2 regions of the Pectobacterium aroidearum genome follow, and region 2 is predicted to be linked to the other one. Evidence: riboswitches for the same ligand, from Rfam matches in the RefSeq annotation. Region 2 holds a riboswitch; the other holds the start of a gene.
What was found. A riboswitch is a leader RNA that binds a small molecule or an ion and turns the genes downstream of it on or off. The one in region 2 is predicted to bind thiamine pyrophosphate.

Region 1 (3,815 bases), 690 kb from region 2:
CAGCAGCAGGAAAAAGCCGGTTGCCAGCACAATACCGGGCATGGCGAGGATGAGCATCCCGCTCAGATTCATCAACTGCCCGTAGAGTGGCTTCTGGCGTAACTTGAGTTCGCGGCTGCTCCAAAGCAGCATCATGGTCAGCACCAGACACAGGAGCCCTGCGCCCAGAGCGATACGCAGCGAGGTAAACAGCGTTTGCCAGAGCACGGGCTGTTGCAGCACGGTAACCAGCGAGCGGTTCACGCCATCAACCACCACGGCCAGCAAGGGAGGAACGACCAGCAGCAACAGCGCGCCAATCAGCAGGCCATCGGTGAGACGGCTTAAAGCGCTATCCTGCGGGTTGCGCCAAGTGAGCTGCTGTGTGCTGCCGACGGGCAGAATACGCCCCAGCCGCTGACTTAGCAGCACCAAACCGAGACAGCAAACCATCTGAATTAACGCCAGCAGCGCCGCGCGACCCGGATCGTAATCAAAGCTTAGTGCCTGATAGATAGCCAGTTCAATCGTGGTCGCCTGCGGGCCGCCGCCCAGTGACAGAACCGTCGCAAAGCTGGCAAAGCAGAGCATAAAAATCAGTGCGCCGGTCGGTAAAATTTGTCGGCGCAGGGCAGGCCATTCCAGCAGGCGGAAATGTTGCCAGCTGTTCATGCCCAGATTTGCAGCCAGTTGGCGTTGCTCGGTAGCAATACCCTCCAGCGACTGCAACAGCAATCGGGTTGCCAGCGGCAGATTGAAGAACACATGCGCCAGCAGGATGCCCTGCAACCCATAGGGTGAAAACGTGTATTTCAGGCCAAACCCGCTCAGTACAGAGGCTAGCCAGCCCTGACGTCCATATACGCTGAGCAGGCCAAAAACGGCAACCAGCACGGGCAGCACCAGCGTCATCGCGCACAGGCGCAGTAGCCAACGGTGGCCGGGAAAACGCCGTCGATACAGCGCTCTGGCGAGAAAAATGGCCGGAACGGTAGAAAACAGCGCAGAGAGAAAGGCTTGCCAGAAGGTGAACCGAATAACATGCCAGAGATAGCTGTCATGCCATAGCGTGCGCCACTGGCTGTCGGGTGCCTGTAACCAGAGTGCACCGAAAGCCAGTGCGGCAACGGAAATTAACAGCGTTGTGGCCAGTAGCCCCGGCCACAGACGTCCGCCGATTAGTGGCTGACGGCGCGTTGCCATGCCTGAATCCACTGCGTCCTTTGGTCAGCGACTTCTTGTGCGCTGAACTGCATGGCTTTTTCCGGCACCGTGAGCGTGGCGAAGCCCGCAGGCAGGTCAGTTTTAACGGCTGGGTACATCCAGTTCGTAGTGGGGATTGCCTGCTGGAAGGTTGGGCTCAGGATGAACTGCATAAAACGTTTTGCCAGTTCGGGATTTTTGCTGGAAGCCAGCTGCCCGGCGATTTCAATTTGCAGATAGTGCCCTTCGCTGAAAGTCGCGGCTGCGTAGTTGTCTTTCTTCTCTTCAATGATGTGGTAGGCCGGTGACGTGGTATAGCTCAGCACCAGATCGGCTTCCCCTTTCAGGAACAGGCCATAGGCTTCGCTCCAGCCTTTGGTGACGGTAACGGTTTTCTTCGCCAGTTTCTGCCAGGCTTGCGGCGCCTCATCGCCGTACACTTTCTGCATCCACAGCAGCAGACCCAGACCCGGTGTGCTGGTACGTGGATCCTGATAGATCACTTTCCACGGCGCGTTGCTATCCACCAATTCATGCAGGCTTTTCGGCGGATTCTTCAGCGTGTCTTTGTTATACACAAAGGCGAAATAGCCATAATCGTAAGGGACGAAAGTCTTATTGCTCCAGCCGCCCGGCACCGTAACGGCGCTGGTGTCCAGATTGTGCGGAGCAAACAGGCCGGTTTGCTCCGCTGCCTGCAACAGGTTGTTGTCCAGCCCCAGAATGATGTCCGCTTTGCTGTTTTTACCTTCCATACGCAGCCGGTTCAGCAGTGAGGCACCATCTTCCAGCGCGACGAAATTCAGTTCGCACTCGCACTCTTTCTCAAAGGCGGTTTTGATGACAGGCCCTGGACCCCATTCGGAAGCGAATGAGTCATAGGTATAAACGGTTAGCGCAGGCTTGGCGAATGCCGAAGCAGAGAGCAGTAACAGGTAAGGCAGGCTGATTTTCAGCACGGTGGCTGAACGCTGTAGTAATTGATTTAACACTTTGCACTCCTGAGAATCATAGGGTGGCAAAGGACTTTGAGGCAGCAATGAGCAGCACTCTCAAATCCCTTCGCCGGTATTAACCGGATCAGGTTCGACGGGTATCTTCTCAGCGAAAAAATCTTCCGCACCCCGTTGAGAACGGCACATTGTAAAGGGTTAAGCCGAGCAGCGAAAGGCTCTCGGCGTTCCGGTGGCGCGAATCAGGCGGATTTAAAATCAAACGCTCCCCCAGAGACCGTTGTGTAGCCTCTGTTGTCCTGATCGTGGATATTCACCATTGCGCCGACTCTTGCTCGATTCGCGCAGTACACCAGTCGATAAAGGCGCGAATAGCTGGCGAGAGGTGGCGGCTTTGCGGGTAGAGGATGAAAATAGGTTCGAGCGGTGCCCCGATATCAGGAAACAGTCTGACAAGATGCCCATCAGCAAGCGGTTGGCGCACCATATAGCTGGCAATCCGTATTAGCCCCAAACCCGCTACGCCAGCGGCGACGTAGGCATCCGTGTCATTTACGCTGATCTGTCCTGCGAGCGGCATCGCTACGGTGTGCGCTTCATCATGAAACCCCCAGCGAGTTGAGCGGCCTGTTCGGCTGTGGATATACCCCACGGCGGTGTGCGCTTTGAGCGAATCCAATGTTGCGGGATGTCCATGCTGTTCAAGATAGCGTGGGGAGGCGCAGATATACCAATGGAACGCGCCGAGGCGTCGTGCGACCAGTCGAGATAGCGGCGGTTCTCCGGTTCTGATGACACAATCGATACCATGCTGGACAATATCCACAGTGGCATCACCCAGATGGAAGTCCAGCGTTATCCCAGGATAACGTTCACAAAAGTCGGGCAGTGCCGGAATGAGGAAGTTTTTGACCAGAGAGGGCGGCGCCCCGATTCTGATGGTTCCATTCAGCTCCCCTTTTTGCTGTGCCGTTACGCTTTCAGCCGCGTGCACATCATGCAATATCGCTTTGCAACTGTCGTAATAGCGCAGTCCAACATCCGTAATGCTGAGTGCTCGCGTCGTTCGGTTGAGTAACCGGGCACCCAGATGTGATTCGAGTTCCTTAATGCTACGGGTGACGGTGGATGGCAGAACATGCAGGGTTTCCGCCGCTTTTTTGAAACTACCCGCATCGACCACACGAATGAATATTTCCATGGCCTGAAACCGATCCATACGATGATGTCTCCATTTTGCGATGAAACGTTGCTGACCGTGTATACGGCGTATCTTCTGTGTCAGCGACCAAAACGCTTTATAGTTTGATTTTTTCAAATTATGAAGTGGTGTGGCCGAATCTTATCATATCCGCATTCTTGTATAACATAACCCCCGAACTCTGGATTTCCTTACAGTGACAAGCGTAGGCAGTCCAGAGGCATGTTAGCGCGCTGAATGTATAGGGGAATGCATACGACTCCCTATGATAGTGATAATTTGAAATTATGAAGGAGTTAAGTAATGAATGATAGCGGATCCGCGTTGAAAGATATTCTTGTGCTTGGTGCAGGGCAGCTCGGTATGGCGGTATTGCGTGCTCTCGCGCCGCGTGCACGTGCCCTGCCATTGTCGGTCACGGCACTGGTTTCACCGGGCACCATTAACGATCCGTCGGAGCAGAATAGGGCAACACTGGC
Region 2 (3,815 bases):
GGGTCCTGAGGTTTCTCTTTCGGCTCCAAAGCCCATTCCACTTTGCCTTTACCGGTGTTTTTGGCTTGGTAAAGTGCGATATCCACGCGTTTCATAAAGTGTTCGGTAGGTTCCTGCGGCTGTTTTTTACCGGCTCCAATGCTGACTGAAAGATGGTGCATATTCTTGATAATGATTTTGTTCGCATTTTTGAGTACTTCTCTTGCCAGTTTCTCTGCCCGATCCTGCGTTCCGGCATACAGAATAATCGCGAACTCTTCGCCACCGATTCGGGTTGCGACCACCTCACTGTTATCGAAACGGGAAAGTATGTGACCAAATTTGCTTAATACTTCGTCGCCTTTCGTATGTCCATATTTATCATTAATGACTTTGAAATTGTCGATGTCGATAATAAATAAATAGGGTGTTTTCGCTTCGAGTTTTTTTAATTCGTTAATAAAAAACCGACGATTAGGAAGCTGTGTGAGTTCATCGCTGAATGACTGTATTCTGGCTTCGACATACTTATTATTGATTTGCTGTATCAGGGTATAGACACCAAACCCGACGCCAAACATACCAATAATTCTCAGCATATCCTCAACATAATACCCAACCAGCTTGGGCTGATAGATAAACTCATCCATCAAGTCAAATGTGGCTGAGCATATCCAGACGTGTAGCCCGAGGCGAATGGATAAGGCTGAGGTATGGTTAAGTGAGATTTTACTGGTGCAGGACAAGATAAAAAAAAGAAAAACCAGTGCAATCGAGTCAGTATAAGAACCCGGATTATTATGCAGTTGCTCCTGAAAGTCGCGGTGTTTGAAGAATACGAGGTTGAATATAATGACCAACGCAGACAACAACAGGGCGAGCCTTACAGACGAGGAGGCTTTCTTATTTCTATCAATAAAGTCGTGGTCATACTCTTTAAAAGGCATTGCTGATCTCCTCTTGCATCACCTTTCAATCCTATCATGAAACCCATTGAATACATTGAGTCGCGTGGTGCCGGGCGGCATATCCCAGAGAATGACGTTGGCTGCGTTGATAGGCAAAAAGCAGACGCCCGATTGCTCAGGCGTCTTTACCGATTAAAAATCCGCTTTCAGTACAACGCGGTAGCGGGCTTTGCCGTCGCGTACGTGCTGGATAGCATCGTTGATTTTTGACATCGGGAACAGCTCCGTCTGTGGCTTCACGTTGGCGCGCGCGGCGAGTTTCATCAGAGAACGCAGCTCATGCGGTGAACCGGTAGACGAACCGGAAACGCTGCGGTCGCCCGCGATAAGCGTGAAGGCCGGGACGCTAAAGGGCTTCATTACTGCGCCGACGGTATGGAATTTCCCGTTATAGGCGAGCGCGTTGAAGTAAGGCTGCCATTCCAGATCGACACTCACGGTGTTGATGATGAGATCGAACTGGCCTGCCAGTGCGGTCAATGCCTGCGGATCGCGGCTGTTGACGACCTTATCGGCACCCATCGCCCGCACTTCCTGCTCTTTAGCCGGATTTGAGCTGAACGCCGTGACTTCACAGCCCATCGCGTGCAGAAGTTTAATCGCGATGTGTCCCAGGCCGCCGATACCGATCACGCCGACGCGGCTGGTTGCGGTGATATGGTGCATTAGCAGCGGTTTGAAAACGGTGATGCCGCCGCACAGCAACGGACCCGCAGATTCGATATCAATGGAATCAGGAAGCGGGATCGCCCACTGCCAGTTCGCACGGATCTTATTGGCAAAACCGCCTTTATTCAGAATCGTCGGCACGCTGCCTTGCTGACAGTTGGTTTGGCTACCGCTGATACAGGCATCGCAGTGCCCACAGCTGCGTGCCGTCCAGCCAATACCGACGCGCTGACCGACCTTCAATCCCTTGTTCTTCGCCGCATCACCCAGCGCGTGCACGCGACCAATCACTTCATGCCCGGCAACCAGCGGATAGCTCGACATGCCCCATTCGTTATCGATCATCGAAAGGTCTGAATGGCATACGCCGCAGTAATCAACCACGACTTCGACATCTTCCGCCTGCAGTTCACCTGCATCAAACTCATACAACTCCAGCTCAGCGCCTGCTTCCGGTGCGGCATAACTTTTTATCATCGTCATCACAATCTCCTCAGTATGGGTTTGATTAACCAGTCTAAAGGGTTATAGCGTTTTTCTCTATGTCACAACGTGCCTGTGGTTTTTCATTTTGTGTCAGGTGGGGAAGGGCGGGCAGCGCTTGATTTACGCTAGGCACTTACTTATGCTGCAAAGCGTAGTACATGACTCGGGGTGCCCTTCTTTGTGAAGGCTGAGAAATACCCGTACCACCTGATCTGGATAATGCCAGCGTAGGGAAGTCACGGTATGCCCACCGGTTGCCGCCTTCTTCCACGCCGGTTGGGAGACTTATGAACACGCGACCCGCCGACTTTTCTGCCGCTCAGGCAGCAACCTCACTCACTCAATTCCGTTCTGCTTCGCCGCTGGTGCACTGTTTGACCAACGATGTGGTGCAATCTTTTACTGCTAATGTGCTGCTGGCGCTGAATGCGTCGCCTGCGATGGTGGTCGATCCCGAAGAAGCTGCACAGTTCAGCGCGGTAGCGGATGCGCTGCTGATTAACGTCGGAACGCTGGAGCGCTCGCGTGCCGAGGCGATGCGGGCGGCAGTCAACAGCGCGCATCAAGCGGGGACGCCGTGGGTGCTCGATCCGGTTGCGGTCGGTGGTTTAACTTTTCGGAGTGAGTTTTGTCGAGAACTGCTGGCGTGGAAACCCGCGGCGATTCGCGGCAATGCCTCTGAAATCATGGCGTTGGCTGGTCTAGCCGCACAGGGGCGGGGCGTGGATAGCGCCGATGATTCGCTGGCGGCGCTCCCTGCTGCACGCGAGCTGGCGCGACAAGTGGGGACGATTGTTGCGGTGACCGGTGCGGTGGATTATGTCACGGACGGCGAGCGAGATATCGCGATAGCCGGTGGCGATAGCATGATGACACGCGTGGTTGGTACGGGTTGCGCGCTGTCGGCGGTCGTTGCGGGATTCTGTTCTCTGGAGGGGGACCGCATATCCCACGTGGCGGCAGCGTGCTATGTCATGGCGCTAGCTGGGCAGCAGGCCGCTTCGGTGTCGCAAGGTACGGGTAGCTTTATCCCCAACTTTCTCGATCGGCTTTATACCCTGCGCGCGGAGGATCTGGCATGAAACGTATCAATGCGTTGACGATTGCGGGCACCGATCCGAGCGGTGGCGCGGGGATTCAGGCGGATTTAAAAGCCTTTTCTGCACTGGGCGCTTACGGCACGTCGGTTATTACCGCGCTGGTGGCGCAAAATACGCGCGGCGTGCAGTCTGTCTACCGAATTGAGCCGGATTTTGTCGCAGCGCAGCTGGATTCCGTGTTGAGCGATGTCCGTATCGACAGCGCCAAGATTGGGATGCTGGCACAGACCGATATTGTCGAAACCGTTGCCGAACGCCTGCGTCACTACGCGGTGCCTTTCATTGTGCTGGACACCGTAATGCTGGCGAAAAGCGGCGATCCGCTACTCGCACCCGAGGCGGTGGAGTCAATCCGCCGTGAGCTGCTGCCGCTGGTTTCCCTGATTACACCCAACTTGCCCGAGGCCGCGGCGCTGTTGAAGACATCACCTGCCGCCAACGAGCGGGAAATGCGCGAGCAAGGGGAAGCGCTGCTGGCGATGGGCTGTCAGGCCGTGCTGATGAAAGGCGGCCATCTGAGTGAAGCGGAAAGCCCGGACTGGCTGTTCAGTCGACAGGCTGAACCGCAGCGCTTTAGTTCCCCGCGTGTGAATACCCGTCATACGCACGGCAC

Region 1: another riboswitch for thiamine pyrophosphate. It lies ahead of thiB (thiamine ABC transporter substrate binding subunit); the one in region 2 lies ahead of thiM (hydroxyethylthiazole kinase).

What each region holds. Positions count from the first base shown of each region.
Region 1 is NZ_CP166097.1:739,851-743,665, forward strand. It holds gene thiP (thiamine/thiamine pyrophosphate ABC transporter permease ThiP) at 1-1,182, opposite strand, end outside; gene thiB (thiamine ABC transporter substrate binding subunit) at 1,158-2,141, opposite strand; TPP riboswitch at 2,222-2,319, opposite strand; gene AB8809_RS03360 (LysR family transcriptional regulator) at 2,449-3,354, opposite strand; gene AB8809_RS03365 (aromatic alcohol reductase) at 3,640-3,815, shown strand, end outside.
Region 2 is NZ_CP166097.1:1,432,751-1,436,565, forward strand. It holds gene AB8809_RS06455 (GGDEF domain-containing protein) at 1-926, opposite strand, end outside; gene AB8809_RS06460 (NAD(P)-dependent alcohol dehydrogenase) at 1,080-2,099, opposite strand; TPP riboswitch at 2,257-2,353, shown strand; gene thiM (hydroxyethylthiazole kinase) at 2,390-3,184, shown strand; gene thiD (bifunctional hydroxymethylpyrimidine kinase/phosphomethylpyrimidine kinase) at 3,181-3,815, shown strand, end outside.